Regions from separate parts of the Serratia sp. ID 25-353 genome, predicted to be linked through region 1. Evidence: predicted binding sites of a transcription regulator. Region 1 holds the regulator's gene; each other region holds the start of a gene.
What was found. The regulator PhoB, encoded in region 1, activates phosphate uptake and scavenging genes when phosphate is short. The targets are predictions, from matches to a motif close to CTGTCATAAAACTGNCNNAT.
Positions count from the first base shown of each region.

Region 1 (7,220 bases):
CGCGAGCGCGCCGCATTGACGATAACGATGCCGAATACCAGCGCACCCAGCGTATCCATGGTCAGATAGCCGTTAACGAAGCCGGAGGAGAAAGGCACGCTCTGGTAAGCCGCCGTCGCCGGGATCGGCGCGCCGGCAGGCCACAGCAGCGCGGCGATGCCCAATACGGCCAGCGCCACAATCTTCAGCGGTGCCAGCACGTGGCCGACGGTGTCGAGCAGGCGGCCCGGATACAGGGAGATGCCGATCACCAGCGCGAAGTACACCAGGCTGTAAATGAACAGCGGCATGGCACCGTCGCCGGTCAGCGGGGCGATACCCACTTCAAAGGACACGGTGGCGGTGCGCGGCGTGGCGAACAGCGGGCCGACGGCCAGGTAGCAGACAGTCGCCAGCAGCAGGCCGGCGCCACGGCCGATCGGTGAGCTGAGGGCGTCGATGCCGCCGCCGACGCGCGCCAGCGCGATGACGGTAATGACCGGCAGACCGACCGCGGTGATCAGAAAGCCCAGCGCCGCGGTCCAGACGTGTTCACCGGACTGCAAGCCGACCATCGGCGGGAAGATGATGTTCCCGGCCCCAACGAATAAGGCAAAGGTCATGAAGCCCAGTGCCAGGATATCTTTTGACGTTAAACGATGACTCATACGATGTCGTGTTGCCTGTTCAAATGAAAAAATATGGTCCGATAGCGTGGTGGCGTGACGCCCCACCCGGTTGCCGGCATGCCCGATCGTTGCAGCACCAAATAAGCACCCTAAACGCAGTCGATCCGGCGTTTATGTCCCTATTCGAAAGTGGCCACTCATGAAGATGGGCAAAATTTTAGGAGTTATAAAAATGGAGGTTTAATCCGACAACGAGGGCTAAGGTAAACGTTTATAGCGCTTCAAGGCAAGACGCACGGCGAAAAGCAGAGCTATCGACCATATAAACTTTAGCCACCAGTCGATCATATTGGCTATCAATAAATATACACTACATGATTTGTATCATTTTTGAACAACAGATTCACGAAACGTGAAGCATATACCACTTTACCGCGCGAAAACGCCAATAAATGCCCGATTTTCGCGTGGCATAAGCTCCGTTCAGCCGTTAAAAAAGGCGAAAATTACGCCACATTTTGTCGCTTATTGCACCGTGGCCGACGCGAGCGGCTGCAAGCCGAGCGCCTGGCGGGTCTTCTGCAGGGCGGCCGGCGGCAGCGGCAGATAGCCGTCGTGATTGACCAGGTTCTGCCCTGCGGCCGACAGCACGCGGTCGAGGAACGCGGCGGTCAGCGGCTCGAGCGGTTGATTGGGGGCTTTGTTGATATAGATATAGAGATAGCGCGACAGCGGGTAGCGATCGTTGCGCACGTTGGCGGCGGTAGGCGCGACATAGTCCTCACCCGACTCTGCCAACGGCAGTAGCCGCACGCCGCTGGCGCGAAAGCCGATGCTGGCATAGCCGATGCCGTTGAGCGAACCGGCCACCGCCTGCACCACCGAGGCCGAACCGGGCAGCTCATTGACGCGCGGCATAAAATCGCCGCCGCACAGCGCGCGCAGTTTGAAATACCCGTAGGTGCCGGAAGCCGAATTGCGGCCGAAGCGCTGCAGCGAGCGCGTCGCCCAGTCGCCGCTGAGCCCCAGCTCGCCCCAACGCGTCAGCGGTTTGCTTTCTCCGCAGCGCCGGGTGGCGGAGAAAATGCGATCGAGCTGCTGCAGATTGAGGCCGCGCAGCGGATTGTCCTGATGCACCAACACCACCAGCGCATCCACCGCGACCGGCACCGCCAGCGGCGCATAGCCGTAACGGTGTTCGAACGCCGAGACCTCGGCCGCCTTCATCGGCCGGCTCATCGGGCCCAACTGCGCGGCGCCCGCCGCCAAGGCGGTCGGCGCGGTCGACGAGCCGGCGGCCTGGATCTGCAGGTTAACGTTGGGGTAATGCCGGCTGAAATCCTGCGCCCACAGCGCCATCAGATTCGCCAGGGTGTCGGAACCGACGCTGGACAGGTTGCCCGCCAGCATGCCGTCGGGCTGCGCCAGCGCGCCGCGTCCGGCCAGCAGCGCCAGGCAAAGCAACAGCCCTCGGGTTATTCGGGTCATACCGGTGTCTCGCGTTAATTTTTCACCGCATTCTCTGATAAAGCGGCGGGAACAATCAACCGGTTGGGTAAGGTAAAGATAAAGCGGGTGCCGATCCCCGGCTCGCTGAGGATCTCCAGCCGCGCGTCGTGATGGCTGAGCGCGTGTTTGACGATCGCCAGCCCCAACCCGCTGCCGCCGGTTTGGCGCGAACGGGCCTTATCGACGCGGTAAAAACGCTCGGTCAGGCGCGGCAGGTGTTCGGCGGCGATGCCCGGCCCGTTGTCGCTGACCTGGAACTGCGCACCATGCGCCGTCTGCTGCCAACTCACTTCGATGTGGGTGCCCTTCGGCGTGTGATTGACCGCGTTGTACACCAGGTTAGACACCGCGCTGCGCAACTGATCTTCATTGCCGAACACGTTGAGCTGTTCGTTCACCCGGAAGCTGATCTCGTGATTGCCACCGCTCAACGATTGCGCCTCGCGCTGCAACACTCGCAGCATCAGCGGGATATCCACCCGCTCGTTCATGTCGACATTGGGCGCCGCCTCGATGCGCGACAGCGTCAGCAGCTGCTTGACCAGCCCGTCCATCCGACGGGTCTGTTCTTGCATGGTGCCGAGCGCCTTGCTGCGCAGCGAGCCGTCCTGCTCTTCGTCGCCCATCATCTCCAGGTAGCCCTGCAGCACCGTCAGCGGCGTGCGCAGTTCATGGCTGACGTTGGCGAAGAAGTTGCGCCGCGCGCCTTCCAGCTGGCGCATCTGGGTGACGTCGCGCGCCACCATCAGCAGCTGCCCTTCGGAATAAGGCATCACGCGGAATTCGACGTAGTGTTCGTTGTTCAGCTGCAGCGTCAGCGGGCGCGAGAACTCCTGCTGTTGCAGGTAGTGGCTGAATTCCGGATAACGCAGCAGGTTGAGGATGTGCTGGCCGTTGTCTTCCGGCCAGCGAAAGCCGAGCAGATGCTGCGCCAGCCCATTACACCAGAAGATGTTGCCTTCGACGGTGGTCATCACCACCGCATCAGGCAGCGATTCGGCCCCGCTGCGAAAGCGCTTGATCAGCAGCGCCAGCTCGCGCCGGCGGCGGCGATTGCGCTGCTGCATCTGATACAGGCCATAGAACAGCGGCTCCCAGCTCCAGCGGCCGGGTGGCGGCGTCATGCTGCGGTCAATCCACAGCCAATGGGAGAGTTTGAGCTGGTTGTAGAAATTCCACACCAGCGCAGCCAGCGCGGAGGCCAGCAGGAACCAGGGCAGATAACCGAAAATCAGCCCCAGCAGTAAGGCGGGCAGGCAAAAAAGAGCCAGCTCCAGAGCCAGCCTCTTCCACGACAGACGTTCTAACACGGCATATTCTCCAGCGCAGCGCGATCAGTAGCGCGTTGAGAACCGGTAGCCGGTGCCCCGAACGGTTTGAACCATTTTATCATGCCCACTGGTTTCTAACGCCTTGCGGAGCCGACGGATATGCACGTCAACGGTACGGTCTTCCACATAAACGTTAGTGCCCCAGACGTGATTAAGCAACTGCTCACGGCTATAAACCCGCTCCGGGTGGGTCATAAAGAAGTGCAGCAGCTTGAACTCGGTCGGCCCCATGTCCAGCGCCTGATCGTTAGCCATCACGCGGTGGGAGGACGGATCCAGACTCAGCCCTTGCATTTCAATCACTTCTTCCACCGCCATCGGTGAAATGCGGCGCATGACCGCCTTGATGCGCGCCACCAGCTCCTTGGGCGAGAACGGCTTAGTGATGTAATCATCCGCCCCCACTTCCAGGCCGCGCACGCGGTCTTCCTCTTCGCCGCGCGCGGTCAGCATCATGACCGGAATATCGCGGGTCAGCGCTTCGCGCTTCATATGTTTGATAAACTGAATGCCGGAACCGCCGGGCAACATCCAGTCGAGCAACACCAAATCAGGGAACGGCTCAGACAGGCGCGTCACGGCGCTGTCATAATCCTCGGCTTCCAACGGTTGGTAACCATTCTGTTCCAACACAAAGCACACCATCTCACGGATCGGCGCTTCGTCTTCCACCACCAGTATGCGTCTTGCCATCGTCAATCCTGCCAATGTGTTAGCGACTTTGCGGGCGCCATTATGCGTCAGTTTTGTGACACTTTTATGAAAAAAAGCGGCTGTTATAGGCAGTAAGCATAGCGATTATTTCCCGGCGCAAAGAAAAATCATTCCGTGGTCATCGCCATTGCGCCGGGACAGCCGCCGCCGCGGCCTTTATAATCATCGCCATTACCTTTGCATCCGGGAGTGTCATGCGCCTGATCCACACCTCTGACTGGCATCTTGGCCAGTACTTTTTCACCAAAAGCCGTGCCGCCGAACATCAGGCTTTTCTGAACTGGCTGATCGAACAGATCGAGCAGCAGCAGGTGGATGCGCTGATCGTCGCCGGGGATCTGTTCGATACCGGCTCGCCGCCCAGCTACGCCCGCGAGCTGTACAACCGCTTCGTGGTGGAACTGCAGCGCACCGGCTGCCAACTGGTGGTGTTGGGCGGCAACCACGACTCGGTAGCGACGCTGAACGAATCGCGGGAACTGCTCTCTTGCCTGAACACCACGGTGATCGCGAGTGCGCAGGGCTCCCTTGAGCAGCAGATCGTGGTGCTGAATCGGCGCGACGGCCAGCCGGGCGCGGTGCTGTGCGCCATTCCTTTTCTGCGGCCGCGCGATCTGCTCACCAGCCGCGCCGGCGAATCCGGCGCGCAGAAACAGCAGGCGCTGCAGGAAGCCATCGCCGAACATTACCAAGCGCTGTATCAGGCGGCCTGCGAACGCCGCGATCGGCTGGGCCTGCCGCTGCCGATCGTCGCCACCGGCCACCTGACCACCGTCGGCGTCACCACCTCCGACTCGGTGCGCGACATCTATATCGGCACCCTGGACGCCTTCCCGGCGCAGGCCTTCCCCCCTGCCGATTACATCGCGCTGGGCCACATTCACCGCGCGCAGAACGTCGCCAAGTCGGAACATATTCGCTATAGCGGCTCACCGATTCCGCTCAGCTTCGATGAACTGGGCAAAGCCAAAAGCGTCTTCCTGGTCGATTTCGCCGACGGCGCCCTGCAGCAGGTAGAGGCGTTAACGATCCCGCAGTTCCAGCCCATGCAACTGATCAAAGGCGATCTGGCCGAGATCGAACGGCAGCTGCAGCAATTTGCCGACTATGCCGGCGAGCTGCCGGTTTGGCTGGATATCGAAGTGGCGACGCAGGACTACCTCAGCGATATCCAGCGCCGCATCCAGCTGATGGCGGATGAGCTGCCGGTGGAAGTGGTGCTGCTGCGGCGCAGCAAAGAGCAACGCCGCCAGGCGATCGCGCAGCAGGACAAGGAAACGCTGAACGAGCTGAGCGTCAACGAGGTGTTCGAACGGCGCCTGGCGCAAGAGGCCGACATGCCCGAAGCGCGCCAACGGCGGATGCATCAACTGTTCCGCCAGGTAGTCGATGCGGTGCAGCACAATCTTGAGGAGCCCCACCCATGAAGATCCTCAGCCTGCGGTTAAAAAACCTCAACTCGCTGCAGGGCGAGTGGAAAATTGACTTCACCGCCGAGCCGTTCGCCAGCAACGGCCTGTTCGCCATTACCGGCCCGACCGGCGCGGGCAAAACCACCCTGCTGGACGCCATCTGCCTGGCGCTGTACCACCAGACGCCGCGTCTCAACGTCACGCCGAGCCAGAATGAACTGATGACCCGCCACACCGCCGAATCGCTGGCGGAGGTCGAATTTGAGGTTAAGGGCATCGGCTATCGCGCCTTCTGGAGCCAGCGCCGCGCCAAAAACGCGCCGGACGGCAATCTGCAGGCGCCGAAGGTCGAACTGGCGCGCCGCGAGGACGGTAAGATCCTGGCGGATAAGGTGCGCGATAAGCTGGAGATCACCGCCGCCATCACCGGGCTGGACTTCGGCCGCTTCACCAAATCGATGATGCTTTCTCAGGGGCAGTTCGCCGCGTTCCTCAACGCCGACGCCAACGATCGCGCCGAGCTGTTGGAAGAACTGACCGGCACCGAAATCTACGGGCGGCTGTCCGAACAGGTGTTCGAATCCCACAAGCAGGCCAAAACTGACCTGGATGCGTTGCACCAGCGCGCCAGCGGCATCGAGCTGCTGAACGATGAACAGCGCTACTCCCTGACTGAACGGCTAGCGGCGCTGAGCGCGCAGGAAAGCGCTCTCGGCAAGCAAACCCAGCAACAGCAACAGGCGCTGAGCTGGCTGCAGCAATGGCAGCGCCTCCAGCAACAGCAAAACGAGGGGCAACGGCGGCTGGAAACCGCCCAGCGCGAGCAGGCCGAGGCCGCCCCGCAGCTGCAGCGGCTGGCGCTCAGCGAACCGGCCGAGAAATTGCGGCCGCTGCGCAGCGAACGCGATCGCTGCCGCGCCGAGCTGCAGACGATACAACAGCAGGCTGCCCAGCTGACGCAGCAACAGGAGCAGCACTCGGCGCAGCTGGCGCCGCTGCAGCAGGCGGTGGAAAAGGCCCGTCTGGCGCAGCAAGCCCATGCCGAGCATATGCGTCAGCAGCAACAGCTGATCGATGACCAGGTCGCTCCGCTCGACCATCAGATCGCCCAACTGCAGTCGACGCAGGCCGAGCGGCGACAGGCCGGCGATGCCGCCGCGCAGCAGTGCGCCCAGCAGCAGACCGCACTGGAGCAGCTCACCGCCCAGCGCAGCCAGCTGACGGCGCAGGCCGCACAGCATCAACAGCAGTTGAACGCACTGACCGAAGCGCTGGCCGCTCAACAGCAACAACGGCAGGCGTTGGAGGCGCAAACGCCGCTGGCCCCGCTGCGCCAGCGCCTGAGCGCTCTGGCGGATCTGCGCCCGACGCGCCAGCAGTTATTTACGCTCGCTTCCCTTAACCGTCAGACCCGCGAGCGTCTGGCCCGGCAACAGGCGGAGCACGCCGAACGGCAAACGCAGCTCGCCGGGCTGCAACACCAGCTGGAGAACGCGCGTCAGCAATTCAAACAGCACAAGGCACAGCTGCAGGAAGTGGAGCGGATCCACGAGCTGGAAAAACGCATCGTCAGCCTGGAAGCGGAGCGCGCCCTGTTGCAGAGCGGCGCCCCCTGCCCGCTGTGCGGCTCCACCAGCCACCCGGCG
Region 1 covers NZ_CM139236.1:3,221,944-3,229,163, forward strand. The annotation lists gene brnQ (branched-chain amino acid transport system II carrier protein) at 1-647, opposite strand, end outside; gene ACYF6X_RS15590 (PstS family phosphate ABC transporter substrate-binding protein) at 1,134-2,096, opposite strand; gene phoR (phosphate regulon sensor histidine kinase PhoR) at 2,111-3,427, opposite strand; gene phoB (phosphate response regulator transcription factor PhoB) at 3,452-4,141, opposite strand; gene sbcD (exonuclease subunit SbcD) at 4,357-5,589, shown strand; gene sbcC (exonuclease subunit SbcC) at 5,586-7,220, shown strand, end outside.

Region 2 (7,220 bases), 1.6 Mb from region 1:
TGAACAAACCGAAGCCGAACGGCCCAATCGCCAAACCGGCGGCCAGATAACCCAGCACCGAACCCAGCCCCAACCGTTTGAACAGCGGCACGGCCACCACCGCGGCGCCCAGTAGCGTCACTACGTTGAGCAGATCGCCGGCGCTTTCAGACATGAACGAGGCGCCAGAATACCAGCGCGGCGATGGCGGCGGGGATCGCGAACACCAGCAGCAGGATCGGCAATTCTGCCCGCACGCTGTAGCCCGCGTGGGCGACGCCCACCCACATATTGACTCCTGCGATCAGCAGCCAGGCCGGCACGAAAATTTTGGCCGCCAGCGCCATACCCGCCGCGCTGGCGCCCCAGAGCCAGCCAAACAGCACGAACACTCCCAGGAGAACCACGCCTCCACCAATAACCATCAGCATGTGCATTGCAATATCCTCTACGCTGCGCTTTCTGGCTGGGGCGGTGCCAGACGCGCCGCCCCCATTCAGCGTTATTTGGTGGTGTAGCCGCCGTTGATCAGGATGGTTTGGCCGGTTATCCACCAGCCGTCGCTGACCAGGTGGCGAACGAACGGCACCACATCCTGGATGTCGGTCAGGCCGGTTTTACTGAACGGTGACAACGCGGCTGCGCTTTGGTGATACGCCACTGCATCGGCGCCTTCGGCCGGATAGAAGAACGGCGTATCCATTGGGCCCGGGCCGATGGCGGTCACGGAGATGCCGCGTTCACCGAACTCTTTGGCGGCGGCGCGGGTGAAGTGTTCCACCGGCGCCTTGGTGCCGGCGTACGCGGCGTAAAACGGCGTAAAGGCGCCGAGCAGCGAAGTGACCAGCGTGCAGATTTTACCGTTGTCGTTGAGATGCTTGCCCGCCTCTTTCAGGAAGAAGAACGCGCTTTTGGCGTTGACCGCCGTCATCTCGTCGTACTCGGCTTCGCTGATGTCGACCATGGGTTTTTTCAGCACTTTGCCGACGGTATTGATGGCGATATCCGGCTTGCCGACGGCGGCGACCGCATCGGCGAACAGCTTCTCGACGGCGTCCGCGGTGGTCAGATCGGCCTGCAGTGCGACGCCTTGCGCCCCGGCGGCCTGGATGGCGGCGACGGTCTTATCCGCCTCGGCTTTGGAGGCGGCGCTGTTGTAGTGGATCACCACCGCTTTGGCGCCTTGTTCCGCTAAATCGCGTGCGATCAGCCCGCCGAGATTTTTGGCGCCGCCGGCGATCAGGACGGTTTTTCCTTTGATTGAATGATTGGCCATAACAGTTTCCTTGGGTGCGGGTGAATGTAACGGAAACTTGAGTCTAACCAGCGTTGGGCGAAAGATCAGCGGCGTGGGGCGGGATAGACTATCCAGGAAAAACGACTAATTGCAGACGGACGGTTATCACTTATAACGGCCCGGTGGGTGACTTCCCGGCGCGTGGCGGTAAATTTTATCCACTGATCAGGCCAGTTTGCGTTTCATTAACCTACAATGATGGATATGGGCCTCATCATTTCCCCTCTGAGTGGAACCTCGCTGTGCAAATCTCTCTGTGCGGTGCGGTAACGTCTCCGGAGGCGGTGGGTTATGGGCGTGGCCCGTGCAGGCAAAAAAAGGGATGAGAGCGGTAAGCTCCAGCAGAGTATCGGGTAATGAGGTAGGGCGGTTGGACCCGGCGGATGGCCGAGGATAACAACGCCTTGAGGGGGCAATCATGATCAGTACCGTCGCGCTGTTTTGGGCCTTATGTGTGGTGTGTGTGGTAAACATGGTGCGGTATTACTCTTCTCTGCGCGCGCTGCTGGTGGTATTGCGCGGCTGTGACCCGTTGCTGTACCAATACGTCGACGGCGGCGGTTTCTTCACCGCCCACGGGCAACCCAGCAAGCAGCTGAGGCTGGTGCGCTATATCTTCGCGCAGCGCTATGTCGAGCACCACGATCCGGAGTTTATTCGCCGCTGCGAGCGGGTGCGCGGGCAGTTTATGCTGACCTCGGCCCTGTGCGGCCTGGTGGTCATCAGCCTGATAGCGCTGATGATCTGGTATTAATGCCTTTCTGTTTCCCTTGATGCAGGCAAAAAAAAGGCGGCCCTGCGGCCGCCTTTCTCATGCTTATCGCTTTTATCGCTTAGATCAGCTTCAACGCAACCCAATACAGCGCACCGGAAAGCAGAATCGAGATTGGCAGGGTCAGCACCCAGGCCAACAGGATGTTCTTCACGGTTTTGCTCTGCACGCCGCCGCCGTCCACGATCATCGTCCCGGCAACCGCCGAAGAGAGGACGTGGGTGGTGGAGACCGGCATGCCGGTATAACTCGCCACGCCGATCGACAGCGCCGCGGTCATCTGGGCCGATACGCCCTGGGCATACGTCATGCCTTTCTTGCCGATCTTCTCGCCGATGGTGGTGGCTACGCGTTTCCAGCCCACCATAGTACCGAGCGACAGTGCCAGCGCGACGGCGACGATGATCCACATCGGCGCGTACTCGACGGTCTGCAGCAGATCCTGACGCAGGTTCTTCAGGAAGCGCTGGTCGGCGGATGAGGTTTCCGGCAGCTTGGCGACTTTATCCGCCGTGTCGGTTACGCACATCAGCAGGCGGCGCAGGTGGCTGCGCTGGTCAACCGTCAGCTGATCGTAGCTCTGCAGGTTGGTCAGCATGCCCTGAGCCAGCTCGATCGCCGGCATGGCGCGCGAACTGTCGCAGTGGAACTCGGCCGGCTTGTTAGGCGCGGCTTCGTCATCCGGGCTTGGCACCAGCGGCGTCAGCGACACCGCATGCGACAGCGCGTCGCCGTGCTGCTGGTAATATTGCTGCAGGTGGGCCACGGCATCACGCGTACGGGTGATGTCATAACCGGTTGCATTCATATTGACCACGAAGCCGGCCGGCGCAACGCCGATCAGCACCAGCATGATAAGGCCGATGCCTTTCTGGCCGTCGTTGGCGCCGTGCGAGAAGCTGACGCCAATCGCCGACAGGATCAGTGCGATACGGGTCCAGAACGGCGGCTTGCGTTTGCCGTCGACCTTTTCACGTTCCGCAGGGGTCATGTGGATACGCTGGCGTTTCTTGGTGCCACTCCAATAGCGGCGCAAGGCGAACACCATCACTCCCGCCACCATCATGCCGACCAGCGGCGAGAACAGCAGAGAAAGGAAAATGCCAATCATTTTCGGGACGTTAAGCGCATCCACCACCGAAGTGTGGGTCATCAGGGCGTTGGTTAAACCGACACCGATGATTGCGCCTATCAGCGTATGGGAACTGGAGGCCGGCAGACCGAAATACCAGGTGCCGAGGTTCCAGATGATTGCCGCCAACAGCATGGAGAAGACCATGGCTAATCCGTGTGCTGAACTGACGTTCAACAACAGATCGGTAGGCAGCAAATGGACGATGGCGTAAGCAACACTCAAACCGCCGAGCATTACGCCAAGAAAGTTGAACAAACCTGCCATCACGACCGCAAGTTGCGAGCGCATGGCGCGGGTATAAATAACTGTAGCGACCGCATTGGCCGTATCATGAAAACCGTTGATGGCTTCATAAAACAACACGAACAACAATGCGAGAATTAACATCAGGCCGGTATGGAAATCCAGGCCAGCGAACAAATGCAGCATAAGCGTTACGCCAGTTTGTGGACATGAACGCCGCGCATTATCAGTGACAACCGGGGCCGGGGAAAAGGAAAATATGACGTTTTTTTGATTTGGACATGACGAAACGATGACGCGCCTATAACAAAAATATGGAATATCAACGCGTTAATCTCCTCTGACCTCTGTAATATTTTCTTACTATGGCGTTGGCGACGCCGGGGCTTTACAATCTGCCGCCGTGAATTTGGCGGTGACCGGCGGCGAAACGGCGTAATATGGCGCTCTTTTGTCGCGATTGTGGTTTTGATAAGTGAGGCTCAGGTGGAACAGTTTGATGTCGTAGTGATTGGGGCGGGCGCCGCCGGCATGTTTTGCGCCGCGCAGGCGGGGCAACTCGGTTGCCGCGTGTTGCTGCTCGACAACGGCAAAAAACCGGGCCGCAAGATCCTGATGTCCGGCGGCGGGCGCTGCAACTTTACCAATATGTACGCCGAGCCGGCGGCCTATCTGTCGAACAACCCGCACTTCTGCAAGTCGGCGTTGGCGCGCTACACCCAGTGGGACTTCATCGATCTGATCAACCGCTACGGCATCGCCTACCATGAAAAAACGCTGGGGCAGCTGTTCTGCGACGACTCGGCGCAGCAGGTGGTGGATCTGCTGGTCAAAGAGTGCGAGCTGGGCCAGGTGACGATGCGCCTGCGCAGCGAAGTGCTGGGCGTGGAGAAAACCGAACATGGCTACTCGCTGGCGCTGAATGGTGAAAAAGTGAGTGCTCGCTCACTTGTGGTGGCCAGCGGCGGATTGTCCATGCCGGGGCTGGGCGCTTCGCCGTTCGGTTACAAACTGGCGGAGCAGTTCGGCCTCAAGGTGCTGCCGACGCGCGCCGGGCTGGTGCCTTTTACCCTGCATAAGCCGCTGCTGGAGCATGTGCAGACGCTGTCCGGCGTCTCGGTGCCGGCGGTGATCACCGCCGAGAACGGTGTCAGCTTCCGTGAAAGCATCCTGTTTACCCATCGCGGCCTGTCCGGCCCGGCGGTGCTGCAGCTGTCCAGCTACTGGCAACCGGGTGAGTATGTGAGCGTTAACTTACTTCCTGAGCTGGATTTGGCGGCCTTCCTGGATGATCAACGCCGAGAGCACCCGAACCAAAGCCTGAAAAACACCCTGGCGCTGCAATTGCCGAAGCGGCTGGTGGAGTGCTTGCAGACCCTGGGACAACTGCCGGAGGCCACGCTGAAGCAGCTGAATGCGCCGCAGCAGGCGGCGCTGGTGGATCTGTTGCAGAACTGGCGCGTGCAGCCGAACGGCACCGAAGGCTACCGCACGGCGGAAGTGACGCTCGGTGGCGTCGACACCAGTGAACTTTCCTCCAAGACGATGGAGGCCCACAAGGCGCCGGGGCTCTACTTCATCGGCGAAGTGGTGGATGTGACCGGGTGGTTGGGCGGTTACAACTTCCAGTGGGCGTGGAGCTCGGCCTGGGCCTGCGCCCAGGCGCTGGCGGCACATCGCTAGATAAAGAAAAACTAAGTTATGCACTAATTAAAAAGTGGAGCCGATATGATACGGCTCCTTTATTTATTTATTAGGCGTATAGCATTTTATTATTTCTAGCACAAAATCGTTGCCTTTAGCTGTGGTATCATCTCTTCCTAATTTACAATAAACTTCCCAAATCCCCTTAAAAACAGAGTCGAACATTTCAGTAGTTATGTTTGAAATATCAAAATCACTTAGATAATCTGTCATCCCTTTATAAGTGTGTGGGATTTTATTTTTATTCATACAGTTTAGAAAAACCGCCAATGAACAATGGTAGATTATATTATTAAAGTCTCTCCTATTATCAAACTCATATTCTTTCATTAACCGTTCGACAGTTTTAACGATTAGGACACAATTTAAATATAGGCTCATATTTAAATTTTTATTGAATATTGTTTCATATCTTGCATTATCATTAATTAATGTTGATGGGCGTGCTCTGGCGTTGTTTGGTTGCTGAAGAAGTATTGAGATTACGCATTGAGCCAAAAATGCTATTGATATAATTTTTGAAGACGGCTTCCCTTCATTTTTATAAAAATTTTTTCTTCTGTCATAGTAATAACCATGAGCTTTGAAAAAATCTTCTATATCTCTATGAATAATATCTGCACTTCTCAGCGATGCTGGAGGGATACTCGTTTGGCTATTTGTAGCTCGAATGATTCTGTCTCGAGACTCTTCATTTGCTTCACAAATGACGCGAACTAAAAGATTACGTTCATCATTTATGTTACTGTGCTCAGAGAAATATTTATAAATCTCATGAGATGTCTGTAGTCCATTGACTACTTGAGGATTCTCAATCGTTAGTGTTTTTCCTGATAAAACAGCCTTAGGAGTTATAATCGTAATTCCATTATTTAAGAACCAAAAATCTTCTTTCCCTTTTTTTAAAGTCTCTTGAATTCCAACATTAACAACAACGTCGCCATTATGATCTCTTACATTTGATTCAAATATACTTCTTGATAATGTATCATTATCTGAGATAAAACTGTAATAATTAGTTAGATTTACAAGACATAAGTAGCTGCCATTTGCAGTTGCAATTGGCGATTCTGATAGTGTCATATTCCTTGACGTTTTCTTTATCTTTCTGTTGAGCTCAATTAACTCAGATGCACCTATAAACTGGAATGAGAATTTTGCACCAGTAAACATGCTAATTATTAATTTCTCGAGGTTTCTTGTTTTTCCCTGAACATTCCTATGAACTTCTTCACCCATCGACGCGTAGTAGTAGTAGAATGTAACATCTGGGAATCCTTTAATTAGATTCGCATATACATTTCTAAATATATTTACTTTGCTAAGCAAGTCTTCATTATATCTTGATTTGAAATCTTCGATATTATCAATGTCGACAGATAAATCGAAAAGATCTCGGGCTACTTCATTCAATTTTAATATAGGCGTTTCTGAGAATCCCTTTGATGTTTTTGATTGAATTATTACGACATCTATTTTGTTATTCCGGCCACTTACATTATAATCAGTGTCTTCTTTAATCAGCTCACCGTTAAGAAAAGTGTATATGGAGTCTACGCCACCGTCGCCACCATCCCCAACAATGCTGTATTCGATATCAGCGTACGATACATCATAGTCTTTTAATATTTGAGATGCAGAGTATATTTCGAAATAATCCTCATATGTCTTCTCTGCTTCCTCAGCCTCATCTCTTATGATCTTTTCCATTATTGACTGAGAGTTTGAGTTTTTAGTCATTATAAGCCCTTATATAATTGATTAATAAATAATACCAGTAAGAAATAATGTTGTTGTTAAATTCTATTTTATTATCTTACGAAAAAATAAAAATTCAAGTTTGTTTTGAGTTAGTTAGATTTATATGCAAAATGCAGGGAGGTCGTCACACTTCATAAGTGATATGATTTTATTTTTATAAATAATAGTCTTTGATTATTAATATGTTAATTATTGGTTTTTTATTAAAATTCATTGGTTAATGTGTTAAGTTAATTTGATCTAGCACATTAAAAAATCTCATCACTTTTTCAGCGAATTTTAAAAAATATTAGAAATAATTTTAATTAAAGATAAGTATTAGAAAATTA
Region 2 covers NZ_CM139236.1:4,843,404-4,850,623, reverse strand. The annotation lists gene ACYF6X_RS23245 (monovalent cation:proton antiporter-2 (CPA2) family protein) at 1-154, opposite strand, end outside; gene ACYF6X_RS23240 (hypothetical protein) at 147-416, opposite strand; gene ACYF6X_RS23235 (SDR family oxidoreductase) at 482-1,255, opposite strand; gene uspB (universal stress protein UspB) at 1,695-2,030, shown strand; gene pitA (inorganic phosphate transporter PitA) at 2,110-3,612, opposite strand; gene ACYF6X_RS23220 (BaiN/RdsA family NAD(P)/FAD-dependent oxidoreductase) at 3,913-5,109, shown strand; gene ACYF6X_RS23215 (AIPR family protein) at 5,173-6,870, opposite strand.
Region 2: a site for PhoB is predicted at 3,618-3,637, ahead of pitA (inorganic phosphate transporter PitA). Genes of this name have one in related genera too.

Region 3 (7,220 bases), 2.3 Mb from region 1:
CAGGGATAAAGGAACGACCATGATCAAACAAACCGTTTGCGGGCTGCTGCTCGGCGCCGCCATCACCGGCCAGGCCGGCGCGGCCGAAAAGCTGACGCTGGTGCTCGACTGGTATATCAACCCCGATCACGCGCCGATTATGGTGGCCGAGCAAATCGGTGCCTTCAAGGCCGAAGGGCTGGACGTCAAGATCGTGCCGCCGTCCGATCCGGCGCTGCCGCCGCGGCTGGTGGCCGCCAAACAGGCCGACCTCGCCATTACCTATCAGCCGCAGCTGCATTTCTTCGCCGATCAGGGCCTGCCGCTGATGCGCGTCGGCACGCTGATCAACACGCCGCTGAATACGGTGATCGCGCTGGATAAAAACATCACGTCGCCGGCGGATCTCAAGGGCAAAACGGTGGGTTACTCGGTCAGCGGCATCGAACAGGCGACGCTGGCCACCATGGTCGAACACGAGCACCTCAAGCCGCAGGACATCAAGCTCATCAACGTCAACTTCCAGCTAACCAGCGCCCTGCTGGCGGGCCAGGTCGATGCGGTGATCGGCGGCTACCGCAACATCGAAGCGCTGGAGCTGAAGCTGCAGGGCAAGACGCCGGTGGTGTTCAACGTCGAAGATTACGGCGTGCCGGCCTACGACGAGCTGATCATCGTCGCCCACCGCGATGCGGTGAACGAACCGAAAATCCGCAAGTTCCTCGCCGCGTTGAAGCAAGGCAGCGACTACCTGCATGCGCACCCGCAGGACACCTGGCTGGCGTTCGCCAAGGCGCACCCGGAGCTGAATACCGAGCTGAACAAACAGGCGTGGCAAGCCAGCCTGCCGCTGTTCGCGCGCGATCCGGCCAAGCTGGATCGCGCCCGCTACCAGGCTTACGAACAGTTCTTGTTCGACAACAAGCTGATCAAGAAAATCACCCCGGTGGAACAGTACGCGGTGGAGCTCGACTGATCACGCCGAGGCGGCCGGCGGCGCCACCGTCACCTCGCCCTGGCCGCTGCGCTGCAAGGCCGCCTTCACCAGCCCGTTGGCTTTGCAGCGCGCGATAAAATCGTTCACGTAGGCGGCGCCCTGCGTTTTTTGCCGCGGCACCGCCATCGCCTGGCGGATAGCGGTGAAATGCCCGTCCAGCACCCGGTAGCCGGGATGGGCGGCCGCGGCGGCCAGCAGCGGTTGACGCACGCCGGCCGCCGCCTCCAGCCCCCGTTCGAAAAACAGCGCGATCGCCTCGGCGGAGGTTGCCGCCCGCACCAGCTGCGCCTGCTGCAGCGTGCGCGATAAAAACAGATCGTACGCCGCCCCCTGGCCGACCGCGATGCGCACCTCCGGCCTGTCGAGCTGCGCCACCTCAAAGTAAGGCGCGTCGTTCGCCACCAGATAGGTTCCCTCGATGATCACGTAGGGCTCGCTGAAGGCGATCTGCGCCGCGCGCACCGGCTCGATGGCCATAAACGCCAGGTTCCAGGCGCCGCTGTCCAGGTCGGCGAACACCTTGCCCGCCGCGTCATAGGTGACCAGTTCGAGCGCCACACCCAGCTCCTGGGCCAGCGCGGCGGCCAGTTCCACCGAAGCGCCTTGCGGTTTGCCACCGGCCCCGGCCTGCGCCAGCACCGGATTGCCGTAGTTGATCGCCGCGCGCAACACGCCTTGCGGGGCCAGATCGTCGAGTACCGCGGCGGGAATCGTCTGCATACTTCCTCCTGAATGGCTGATGGGCGCACTGTCGTGGCGCTCATTAAGCGTAGAGCGAAACCTCCGACCAGCAAGCTTTCGCCGCCGAGGCCGCCGTCGGCGTGATTAACGTCACACTATTGTCATAAAAATGTACAATAGCCGCCGCTCGTCGGCCGTAGCGGGAGATCGCGCGTTGTTCCGCCGCCGGCAATAGGCTATACCCTTCACTTTTCGCGCTGCGGCACGCTCGGCGGCGCAAACCAGGGCAGCAACGGTTTTATTTCAATCAGACAAGGTTTGGCGGATGGTTTTAGCAGTCGTTTCGTTTGTTCTCTTTTTGGCGTCGATTTTGATTTATCGCACCCGGGCCGCCGCCAACCGCTGGTGGTTCGCCATTCTGCTGACGCTGCTCGGCAGCTATCTGGTGCTGAACGTCATCCTGATCGCCAGCAACTACTTCACCGGCGACGGCATCACCGACGCGGTGATTTACACCGTTACCAGCAGCCTTAAAGGCGCGGGCATCAGCAAATACGTGCTGCCGTTTATCGGCCTGCTGGCGGCGTTAGGGCTTATCTTCGCGGTGCTGGCCCGCAGCCTGCTGCGCCGCAAGGCCAAAGGCAGCAGCGTGGCCTACAGCGTCGTCGCCGTGCTGCTGGCGCTGTTCTCGGTCGGCACCACCCCGGCGTTTCAGGACATCTCGCTGCTGGTCAAGAGCCAGATCGTCGGCGATACCGCCGATTTCACCACCTACTACAAGGCACCGAAAAAAACCGTACAGGGCAAGCGCCCGAACCTGGTGTATATCTACGCCGAGAGCCTGGAGCGCACCTACTTCGATACCGAGCTGTTTCCTGGCCTGGCCGACGAGCTGAACGCCCTGCGCACGGACAGCATCGATTTCAGCAACACCCAGCAGCTGCCGGGCACCGGTTACACCATCGCCGGCATGGTCGCCTCGCAGTGCGGCATTCCGCTGTTCGCGCCCTTCGACGGCAACGCCTCGAGCGCGGTCTCCACCTTCTACCCGGAGAACGTCTGCCTGGGCGACGTGCTGAAGGCCGCCGGCTACAGCAACTATTTCTATCAGGGCGCCGAGCTGGCGTTCGCCGGTAAAGACACCTTCCTGAAATCTCACGGTTTCGACCACGTTTACGGCTTCAAAGAGCTGCGCGAACAGGTCGCCGATCCAAGCTACAAAAACGACTGGGGCTGGTACGACGACAGCGTGCTGGACGTGGTGTACGGCAAGTTCGTCGAGCTGTCCAAGCAGCGCCAACCCTTCTCGCTGTTCACCCTGACCGTCGATACCCATCACCCGGACGGCTTTATCTCCGCCGGCTGCAGCAAGAAGAGTTACGCCTGGCAGAATAAAGAAAACCGCTCGCTGAGCGCGGTGGCCTGCAGCCAGCAACACATCGCCGCGCTGATCGACAAGATCAAACGCTCGCCCTATTTCAGCAATACCGTGATCGTGGTGTCCTCCGATCATCTGGCGATGAACAACACCGCCTACGACATCCTGACCAAACAGAAGCGCCGCAACCTGTTCTTCATCATCGACGGCACCCGACCGCTGGCGGAACAGCGCAACGAGAAGCGCAGCACGCTGGACAACGGCGCCACGGTGCTGGACGTGATGGGCGGCGACAACTACATCGGCCTCGGCCGCAGCAGCCTGTCGGCGCCGTCGCTGTCTACGGTGTTCCTGAACATCGAAGAGAAAATCAACGGCTGGAAACCGGCGGTGATCAACCAGTGGGGCCTGCCGAACCGCATCAGCGACTACAGCGTGGATACGCGCCAGCGCAGCTTCAGCTTCTCCGGCGTCACCTACAAGGTGCCGTTCATTCTGCGGGTGGGCGATAACCGCATCGAACCGATGTTCAACGTCTATCTCTCCACCCCGCTGCGCAAACAGCTGGCCGGGCTGGGCGCGGGGGAGAAATTCGTCTGGGTCGATAAATGCTACGAGATCGGCCGGGTCTGGGCGCCGCAGCTGGCGTTGAGCACCGACATCTGCGTGGCCTCCGGCACCCTGGCCTCGCCGCCGCAGATCGTGCAGGCCAGCGGCGAACGCTTCCGCGGCAAGGTGAGCTTTACCGCCCCGGCGGCGGACAGCGTCGCCGATTACCAAAACGCCGTCGCCCGCCTGCAGGTGGACGACGCGGCGATGAAGTACCGGGCGGACAGCATCGAGTTCATGCTGCCCGGCCTGCCGGAGCAGGTGAAAGCCATCACCGGCGTTTCCGGCGTCGAGGAGTGGGGCCGCTGGTCCGACGCCAATCTGGCGCCGGCGGTCGACATCGACTACGTCGATCCGCTGCCGAAGCGCTTCGATCTGGTGCTGCGCGCCCGCGCCTACGGCAATAACGTCGGCGAACCGATTTCGGTGCGCGTCGGCGACGAAGAGCGTTTCGTGTCGCTCGGCGAACAGGACAGCACCGTCACCCTGCGCTTCGACAACCCGCGCGGCGTGCAGAAGATCAGCATTACCCCGCCGGCGCCGACCGAGCCGAAAGAGAGCGCCAGCGGCGGCTTCACGCCGAAGAAGCTGGGCATCGGCCTGGTGTCGCTGAAGGTCGAAGCGGCAAGCCCCGCCTCCTGATCCCCACGCCTTCACGGGTGCGGTATTTTCTTTGCCGCGCCCGTCATTTCGACCAAGCTTTTACGCCCTTCTTCGGCTAACCTGTGACGGTAAAACGCCGCCCTCCCGCCACAGAGCCGGGACATTCAAGGAGAAAGTATGAGCTATGCCCCACCTCGCAGCGGCCTCAGCGCCGATCAGGCACTCGATCAACTGGAAGCCCTGTATGACGCCGCGGTAGACGCGCTGCGTCAGGCGGTCAGCGACTTTATCAACCACGGCGCGCTGCCGGATGCGCAGGCGCGCGCCGCCGGGCTGTTCGTGTATCCCGAGCTGCGCGTCAGCTGGGACGGACAACAATCCGGCCCGAACAAAACCCGCGCCTTCGGCCGCTTTACTCATCCCGGCAGCTACAGCACCACCGTGACCCGGCCACAGCTGTTCCGCCACTATCTGGCCGAACAGCTGGCGATGCTGGAGCACGATTACGCCGCCCATATCGAAGTGGCGCCGTCGCAGCAGGAGATCCCGTTCCCTTACGTGATCGACGGCTCCAGCCTGGCGCTCGATCGCTCGATGAGCGCCGGCATCGCGCAGCATTTCCCCACCACCGAGCTGGCGCAGATCGGTGACGAAACCGCCGACGGCCTATATCACACCACCGACAACCATTTCCCGCTGTCGCATTTCGATGCGCTGCGCGCGGATTTCTCGCTGGCGCGGCTGCGGCACTACACCGGCACGCCGGTGGAACACTTCCAGCCGTTCGTGCTGTTCACCAACTACACCCGCTATGTGGATGAGTTCGTGCGCTGGGCCTGCGCGCAAATCGCCGATCCGGCTAGCCCGTACATCGCGCTCTCCAGCGCCGGCGGCACCTATATCACGCCGGAAACCAGCGCCCCGGAACAGGCGGTGTCCGATCTGGCGTGGAAAAACCACCAGATGCCGGCCTATCACCTGATTTCGCGCACCGGCCAGGGCATCACGCTGATCAACATCGGCGTCGGCCCGTCCAACGCCAAGACCATCTGCGATCACCTGGCGGTGCTGCGCCCGAGTGCCTGGCTGATGATCGGCCACTGCGGCGGCCTGCGCGAAAGCCAGAAGATCGGCGATTATGTGCTGGCCCACGCCTATCTGCGCGACGATCACGTGCTGGATGCGGTGCTGCCGCCGGATATCCCGATCCCGAGCATCGCCGAAGTGCAGCGTGCCCTGTACGACGCCACCAAGATGGTCAGCGGCATGCCCGGCGAAGAGGTCAAACAGCGTTTGCGCACCGGCACTGTGGTCACCACCGACGATCGCAACTGGGAGCTGCGCTATTCCGCTTCGGCGCGGCGCTTCAACCTCAGCCGCGCGGTGGCGGTCGACATGGAGAGCGCCACCATCGCTGCCCAGGGTTACCGCTTCCGGGTGCCGTACGGCACCCTGCTGTGCGTCTCCGACAAACCGCTGCACGGTGAAATAAAACTGCCGGGCCAGGCCAACCGCTTCTACGAAGGGGCGATCTCCGAGCACCTGCAGATCGGCATCTGCGCCATCGATCTGCTGCGCGCCGAGGGCGATCGCCTGCACTCGCGCAAGCTGCGCACCTTCAACGAACCGCCGTTCCGGTAACGGTGCTCAGACCCGCTGCGGCGTAATGTTTGCCAGTTAGCGTTCTTATAAAGTTGTTCGTTGGGTTTCGGTCGATAAATAAAAGATGCGCCATGAAACTCATGTGCCTCGACCGAACAAGGGGCCGTAAGCGCGACCCCTTGCAACCCGCGCCTTTGCCCTATCAGACGGTTGGCTTTGCCAACGTTACTCAGCCCATCCCTGGGCCTCGCCCCTTCGGGGCCGCTGCAAGCAGCGTTCAAATCTGCTCCAGGCAGATTTGTCCTCCCTCCGCCATAGCGCATTGAGGCCGGTTGCGACAGGCGTCTTCAAGGGCGCCAAACATCGTGCTCACCTCACTATTTTCATTGTCTTTTAAGCAGTTAATATCAAACAGTGAGGAACACTTATCCGATGGTAGAAATTCGGGAGTTGGCCCTGACGCACATCGCCAACTGCCGATTAAAGCTGCACGCGACGCACTCAGATGGGATAAAAATTGCCGGTCAAGCTTAATTGACCGGCACGGTGGTTTTTTCCTCAACGCACCAGCGCCAGCGCGCGTTTCTCCTGGCTGCGGCCGCCGGCGATCGACAGCAACATGTCTTTGACCAGCAACGCCGGGGCGGACAACGCCTGTTGGCCCGACATGCACAGCGCCAGCGGCACCGACATCGTCGGCGCATTGATGCGCGCCATCCAGGCCTTGGCCGGGCCGATCATCGCGCGCGCCACCGATTCCGGCAGCACGGTCGCCCCCAGCCCGCCGGCGATCGCGGCGCTCAGCGCGCCCGAGGATTCGATCTCTCCCACCACGTTGATCGCCAATTTACGCAGCGCCATCGCCTCTTCCAGCTGATTGCGCACCGCATCGCCCTCGCGCGGCAGGAACAGGTTCAGCCGCGCCACGTCCAGCAGTTCGACGCTGTTGCCGGGATGCGGCACCGCGCGCGTCGCCACCAGATAGAGATCTTCCCGCATCAGTGCGATGGCGTGCAGCCCGGCGGGCATCTTGGCGCCGTAGACCATCGCCATGTCCAGCGTCTGGTTGGCCACCTGCCCGGCCAGCGCCGCGCCGCTGTTTTCATGCAGGCTGAGCAGGATACCCGGCTGCTGATCGCGCAGGCTCTGCAGCAGCGGCAGCGCCAGCTGCGCCGCAGTGCTGCCCGACGCCAGCCCGAGAGACACCTGGCCGCTCATCGCCTGCCCGGCGCTGTTGACCGCGCTCTGGGCCTGCTCGCACTGGCGTAGAATGGTCTGCGCGTGGGCATACAGAATGTTGCCGGCCTCGGTCGGCTGCACCCCACGCTTGGTGCGGATCAGCAGCTGTTGCTTCAGCTCCCCTTCCAGCGT
Region 3 covers NZ_CM139236.1:965,672-972,891, reverse strand. The annotation lists gene ACYF6X_RS04590 (ABC transporter substrate-binding protein) at 20-955, shown strand; gene ACYF6X_RS04585 (transporter substrate-binding domain-containing protein) at 956-1,696, opposite strand; gene opgB (phosphatidylglycerol--membrane-oligosaccharide glycerophosphotransferase) at 1,983-4,286, shown strand; gene ACYF6X_RS04575 (AMP nucleosidase) at 4,425-5,888, shown strand; gene nac (nitrogen assimilation transcriptional regulator NAC) at 6,408-7,220, opposite strand, start outside.
Region 3: a site for PhoB is predicted at 1,816-1,835, ahead of opgB (phosphatidylglycerol--membrane-oligosaccharide glycerophosphotransferase). Genes of this name have one in related genera too.

Region 4 (7,220 bases), 2.1 Mb from region 1:
CGCCAGCAGTATCAACAGCGTATCGAACGGGTGTTCACTCTGTTCCCGCGCCTGCTGGAGCGCCGAAGCCAGCGCGCCGGCACCATGTCCGGCGGCGAACAGCAGATGTTGGCCATCGGCCGCGCGCTGATGAGCCAGCCGAAGCTGCTGCTGCTCGACGAGCCCTCGCTCGGGCTGGCGCCCATCATCATCCAGCAGATCTTCGACATCATTCAGCAGCTGCGGGAAGAGGGCATGACCATCTTCCTGGTGGAGCAAAACGCCAATCAGGCGCTGAAATTGGCGGACCGCGGTTATGTGCTGGAAAACGGCCGCGTGGTGTTGGAAGATACGGGGGCTGCATTGTTAGCCAACGAAGCAGTGAGGTCGGCGTATCTGGGCGGTTAATCCGCCCCCCTACGAATTAAAATAATCAGGTACGAGAAGAAGAAATGAAGACAGAAGGGTTACTCGCGCAGCGCATCGTTAACGTAAAAAGTTCGGCCATCCGTGAATTGCTTAAGCACAGCAAGATGGAACACGTCATTTCGCTGGCGGGCGGCATCCCCTCTGATGCGCTGTTCGATTTCGAAGGATTGCGCATTGCCACTCAGCAGGCGATCACCGAACAGCCGAAAAGCGCGTTCCAGTATGGCCTGACCGAAGGCAGCCCGCTGCTGCGTGAGCGTATTTGCGCGCTGTGCGCCGAGCGCGGCGTCACCGCTGGCGCGGACGAGGTGATGGTCACCGCCGGCTCTCAGCAGGCCCTGGATTTGGTGATGCGCGCCATCGTCAATCCCGGCGACGTGTTCGTGGTGGAGCGCCCGACCTACCTGGCGGCGCTGCAAACGCTGGAACTGGCGGAAGCCCACATCATGTCGGTCTCGTCCGACAGCGACGGCATGGTGGTGGAAGAGCTGGCCGAGCTGCTGAAAACCCAGCGCATCAAGGGCGTGTACGTGGTGCCGAACTTCGGCAACCCCAGCGGCATCACCCTGAGCGCCGCGCGCCGCGAACTGCTGGTGAAGCTGGCCGCCGAACATAACTTCCTGATCATCGAAGACGATCCTTACGGCGAGCTGCGTTTCACCGAAGAGCGCCACCCGACGCTGCATCAGGTGTCGCAGCAGGTGCTGGGCAACACCGACCACATCATCTATACCTCGACCTTCTCCAAGATCCTGGCGCCGGGCCTGCGGTTGGGCTGGGCGATCCTGCCGCCGTTCCTGCTGCATAAAGTGGCGATCATCAAGCAGGCGGCGGATCTGCACGCCAGCGCGCTGTCGCAGAGCATCGTCGAATGCTACCTTGGCCTGGATCGCCTGCCGGCGCAGATCGACAAGATCCGCGCCGCCTACAAGCAAAAGGGCGAGATCCTGGCCGGTTTGGTGGAGCAGGAGTTGGGCGACTACATCACCTTCGATAAGCCGAAGGGCGGCATGTTCCTGTGGGCGCGTTTCCGCCAGCCGTTCAACGCCACCGAATGGCTGAACACGACCTTGCAGCAGGGCGTGGTGTTCGTGCCTGGGGAATACTTCTTCTCCGACAACCCGGATCGTTCGACCTTCCGCCTGTCGTTCGCCACCGCCACCGAACAGCAGATGCAGGAAGCGGTGGCGCGCCTGCGCCGTTCGCTGTAATCCTCGCGGCGGCGGAGCCCATGCCCGCCGCCGACATCAAACCGCCATCTTCACTTCACCTTGCCGTCATGTGGCTGTCATATAACGGTTATTTTTCTGTCATCCGCGCATGGCATGTTATCCCCCGTCATCTTTCGAGCCGCAGCGTTGTTGGCTGCCCGGCTGCTCCCCTGTCACTTAGTTAGCTAAGCTCCAGGGTGCCAGCAGGTTGCCGCCTGGCTGCAACTCGAAAGCTATAGGGGGCACTCCCTCATCAAGAATTGATTCTTTTCGCTCACGCGCTTTTACACCCGCTTTTTCAGGAGTTAGGCATGCTCACCTACGCTATTCGCAAAACCACGCTGTGCGTCGCGTTGACCCTGGCGGTCAGCGCTCAGGCGCTGGCGGCGACCGAGATCCCGTTCTGGCATTCGATGGAAGGCGAACTGGGTAAGGAAGTGGATTCCCTGGCGGATCGCTTCAACCAGTCGCACAGCGACGTCAAGATTGTGCCGGTTTATAAAGGCAACTACGAACAGAGCCTGGCGGCGGGCATCGCCGCTTACCGCTCCGGCAAGGCGCCGGCGATCCTGCAGGTGTACGAGGTGGGCACCGCCACCATGATGGCCAGCAAGGCCATCAAACCGGTCTACGAAGTGTTTAAAGAGGCTGGCATCAACTTCGACGAGTCGGTGTTCGTGCCGACGGTAGCCGGCTATTACACCGACAACAAGAGCGGCCATCTGCTGTCTCAGCCGTTCAACAGCTCCACGCCGGTGCTGTACTACAACAAAGACGCCTTCAAGAAGGCCGGCCTGAACCCGGATCAGCCGCCGAAAACCTGGCAGGAGCTGGCGGCGGATACCGCCAAGCTGCGTGAGGCCGGCATGAAGTGCGGCTACGCCAGCGGCTGGCAGGGCTGGATCCAACTGGAGAACTTCAGCGCCTGGCATGGCGTGCCGTTCGCCAGCGAAAACAACGGGTTCGGCGGCACCAACGCCAAGCTGGAGTTCAACCAGCCGCTGCAGGTCAAGCACATCGAACTGCTGGAGGCGATGAACAAGAAGGGCGATTTCACCTACTTCGGCCGCAAAGACGAATCCACCGAGAAGTTTTATAACGGCGACTGCGCCATCACCACCGCGTCATCCGGTTCGCTAGCGGACATCAAGCACTACGCTAAATTCAACTACGGCGTCGGCATGATGCCGTACGACGCCGACGCGAAAAACGCGCCGCAGAACGCCATCATCGGCGGGGCCAGCCTGTGGGTGATGAATGGCAAAGATGCCGCCACCTACAAGGGCGTGGCCGAGTTCCTGCAGTACCTGGCGCAGCCGGAAATCGCCGCCGAATGGCACCAGAAGACCGGCTATCTGCCGATCACCACCGCGGCTTACGATCTGACCAAGCAGCAGGGTTTCTACGACAAAAACCCGGGGGCCGACGTCGCTACTCGCCAGATGCTGAACAAGCCGCCGTTGCCGTTCACCAAGGGCCTGCGCCTGGGCAACATGCCGCAGATCCGCAGCGTGGTGGATGAAGAGCTGGAAGGCGTGTGGACCGGCAAGAAAACGCCTCAGCAGGCGTTGGACGCCGCCGTGCAGCGCGGTGACGTGCTGCTGCGCCGCTTCGAAGCATCGACCAAGTAACCCTGCGTCGCGAGCCCGGCAGACCGGGCTCGCGTCTTCACGCCGATCCTTCCTTACCCGATCAATGGTTTAACTGCTATGTCATCTTCCCGTCCCGGTTTCGGCTGCAGCTGGTTGCCCTATGCGTTGGTGCTGCCACAGCTGCTGATTACCGCCGTCTTCTTTTTATGGCCCGCTGGCGAGGCGCTGTGGTATTCGGTGCAGAGCCTCGATCCGTTCGGCCTGTCCAGCCAGTTTGTCGGGCTGGATAATTTTAAACAGCTGTTCCAGGATCCTTACTACCTCGACTCGTTCTACACCACGCTGATCTTCAGCTTCCTGGTGGCGGGCATCGGGCTGGCGGTGTCGCTGTTCTTCGCCGCGCTGGTGGACTACGTACTGCGCGGCAGTCGCCTCTATCGCACGCTGATGATCCTGCCCTATGCAGTGGCGCCGGCGGTGGCGGCGGTGCTGTGGATCTTTCTGTTCAACCCCGGACTGGGGTTGATCACCCATTTCCTCAACGGGCTGGGCTATAACTGGAACCATGCGCAAAACAGCGGCCAGGCGATGTTCCTGGTGGTGCTGGCCTCGGTATGGCAGCAGATAAGCTATAACTTCCTGTTTTTCCTCGCGGCGCTGCAGTCGATCCCGCGCTCGCTGGTGGAGGCGGCGGCCATCGACGGCGCCGGCCCGGTGCGGCGTTTCTTCCATCTGGTGCTGCCGCTGATCGCGCCGGTGAGCTTCTTCCTGCTGGTGGTCAATCTGGTGTACGCCTTCTTCGATACCTTCCCGGTGATCGACGCCGCCACCGGCGGCGGGCCGGTGCAGTCCACCACCACGTTGATCTACAAGATCTACCGCGAAGGCTTCGCCGGATTGGATCTCTCCAGCTCTGCCGCGCAGTCGGTGATCCTGATGCTGCTGGTGATCGGCCTGACGGTGATCCAGTTCCGCTTTGTTGAACGTAAGGTGCGCTATCAATGATTGAGAATCGACGCGGGCTGGATATCTTCAGCCATGTGATGCTGATTATCGGCGTGCTGGTGGTGCTGTTCCCGCTGTACGTGGCCTTTGTCGCCGCCACGCTGGACGACAAGCAGGTGTTCCAGGTGCCGATGACGCTGGTGCCCGGCGGCCACCTGTGGGAGAACATCCGCAATATCTGGCAGGGCGGCGTGGGCAACCTCAAGGTGCCGTTCTCGCTGCTGCTGCTGAACAGCGTGATCATGGCGCTGGCGATCACCTTCGGCAAAATCGCGGTGTCGGTCCTGTCGGCTTACGCCATCGTGTACTTCCGCTTTCCGCTGCGCAGCCTGTTCTTCTGGCTGATTTTCCTCACCCTGATGCTGCCGGTGGAGGTGCGTATTTTCCCGACGGTGGAGGTGATTTCCAACCTCAACCTGCTGGACAGCTACACCGGCCTGACGCTGCCGCTGATGGCCTCGGCCACCGCCACTTTCCTGCTGCGTCAGTTCTTCATGACGCTGCCGGATGAGCTGCTGGAGGCGGCGCGCATCGACGGCGCCGGGCCGATGCGTTTCTTCTGGGACATCGTGCTGCCGCTGTCGAAAACCAATCTGGCGGCGCTGTTCGTCATCACCTTTATCTACGGCTGGAACCAATACCTGTGGCCGATCCTGATCACCAGCGACGCCTCGATGGGCACCGCGGTGGCGGGCATCAAGAGCATGATCTCCACTTCCGGCGCGCCGACCCAGTGGAACCAGGTGATGGCGGCGATGATTCTGACTTTATTGCCACCGCTGGCGGTGGTGCTTCTGATGCAGCGCTGGTTTGTGCGCGGTCTGGTTGATAGCGAGAAATAACGACGATGGCAGGATTAAAACTACAGGCGGTCACCAAGTCTTACGACGGTAAAACGCCGGTGATCAAACAGATCGACCTCGATGTGGCGGACGGCGAATTCATCGTGATGGTCGGCCCGTCCGGCTGCGGCAAATCCACGCTGCTGCGTATGGTGGCCGGGCTGGAACGCACCACCAGCGGCGATATCTATATCGATACCCGGCGCGTGACCGATCTGGAGCCCAAGGATCGCGGCATCGCGATGGTGTTCCAGAACTACGCGCTCTATCCGCACATGAGCGTGTACGACAACATGGCCTATGGCCTCAAGATCCGCGGTTTCGGCAAGGATCATATCCGCCAGCGGGTGGAGGAGGCGGCGCGCATCCTGGAGCTGGAGCCGCTGCTCAAACGCAAACCGCGCGAGCTTTCCGGCGGCCAGCGCCAGCGCGTGGCGATGGGGCGCGCCATCGTGCGCGAACCGGCGGTATTCCTGTTCGATGAGCCGCTGTCCAACCTGGACGCCAAGCTGCGGGTGCAGATGCGCCTGGAGCTGCAACAGCTGCACCGCCGTCTGAAAACCACCAGCCTGTACGTGACCCACGATCAGGTGGAGGCGATGACGCTGGCGCAGCGGGTGATCGTAATGAACAAGGGCGTGGCGGAGCAGATCGGCACCCCGAGCGAAGTGTACCAACGGCCGGCTTCGCTGTTTGTCGCCGGCTTTATCGGATCACCGGCGATGAACCTGCTGCCCGGCACCCTCAGCGCCGACGGCGGCCAGCTGCTGCTGGCGGACGGCATGGCGCTGCCGTTGCCGGCGGCCAAACCGCAGTGGGCGGGGCGGCCGTTGACGCTGGGCATTCGGCCGGAGCATATTCAACTGGTGGCGCAAGGCCAGGGCGTGCCGCTGCAGCTGCAGACGCTGGAACTGCTGGGGGCCGACAATCTGGCGCACGGCCAGTGGGGCGGCCACGGGGTGATCGCGCGGCTGTCGCATGAAACCTTGCCGGCGGCGGGCAGTACGCTATATTTGCAGCTGCCTGCTCAGGCGCTGCACTTCTTTGACACCCATAGCGGATTACGGATGGATTGATGACTAGACCCTGGCCTTACCCTCATATCGTTGCCCACCGCGGCGGCGGTTCTCTGGCGCCGGAAAACACCCTGGCGGCGATCGACGTCGGCGCGCGCCACGGCCACAAGATGATCGAGTTCGATGCCAAGCTGGCGCAGGACGGGCAAATTTTCCTGCTGCACGACGACACCCTGGATCGCACCAGCAACGGTTGGGGCGTGGCGGGCGAGCTGCCGTGGGACAAACTGGTGCAGCTGGACGCCGGCAACTGGTACAGCTCGGCCTTCAAGGGCGAGCGGTTGCCGCTGCTGTCGGAAGTGGCGGAACGCTGCCAGGACCGCGGCCTGATGGCCAATATCGAGATCAAGCCGACCACCGGCAGCGACGATGAAACCGGCCGGGTGGTGGCGCTGGCGGCGCGGTTGCTGTGGCAAGGGCAGACCGATCCGCTGCTTTCCTCCTTCTCGGTAGAAGCGCTGGCGGCGGCGCAACGCACCGTGCCGGACTTGCCGCGCGGCCTGCTGCTGGAGGCCTGGGACGACAACTGGCGCGAGCTGACCGAACGCCTGGACTGCGTCTCGCTGCATATTGACCACAAAGCGCTGACTGCCGAGCGGGTGAAAGCGTTGAAAGACGCCGGGCTGCGCATTCTGGTGTATACCGTCAACCAACCGGATCGCGCGCGCCTGCTGCTCGACTGGGGCGTTGACTGCATTTGCACCGACCGGATAGATTTGATCGGCCCGGATTTTTAATCCGGCGCCGATGAACCCCGCGACGACAAGCCTTGCCGCCGCACCACCGGAAGGAATGCGATGCCTGGCTTTATCCTGTCACTGTGGCACCAGATCGTGCTGTCTTTACCGCTGTTTGTTCTGATTGCGTTGGGTTATGGGCTGATTCGCTGGGGGAAATGGCCTGCCGGCATCACCGATGGCCTGACGCGCTTCGTGTTTTCTCTCGCCTTGCCCGCCATGCTGTTTCGCATGATGTGCGACTTCTCGCAGCGCCCGGCGGTCGATGCCCGGCTGCTGATCGCGTTCTTCGGCAGTTGCCTGATCGTGTTTGTGCTTGGCCGTCTCGTCGCCCGGCATCTCTTCCGGC
Region 4 covers NZ_CM139236.1:229,182-236,401, forward strand. The annotation lists gene livF (high-affinity branched-chain amino acid ABC transporter ATP-binding protein LivF) at 1-387, shown strand, start outside; gene ACYF6X_RS01005 (aminotransferase-like domain-containing protein) at 432-1,619, shown strand; gene ugpB (sn-glycerol-3-phosphate ABC transporter substrate-binding protein UgpB) at 1,931-3,250, shown strand; gene ugpA (sn-glycerol-3-phosphate ABC transporter permease UgpA) at 3,329-4,216, shown strand; gene ugpE (sn-glycerol-3-phosphate ABC transporter permease UgpE) at 4,213-5,058, shown strand; gene ACYF6X_RS01025 (sn-glycerol-3-phosphate import ATP-binding protein UgpC) at 5,064-6,134, shown strand; gene ugpQ (glycerophosphodiester phosphodiesterase) at 6,134-6,871, shown strand; gene ACYF6X_RS01035 (AEC family transporter) at 6,932-7,220, shown strand, end outside.
Region 4: a site for PhoB is predicted at 1,694-1,713, ahead of ugpB (sn-glycerol-3-phosphate ABC transporter substrate-binding protein UgpB). Genes of this name have one in related genera too.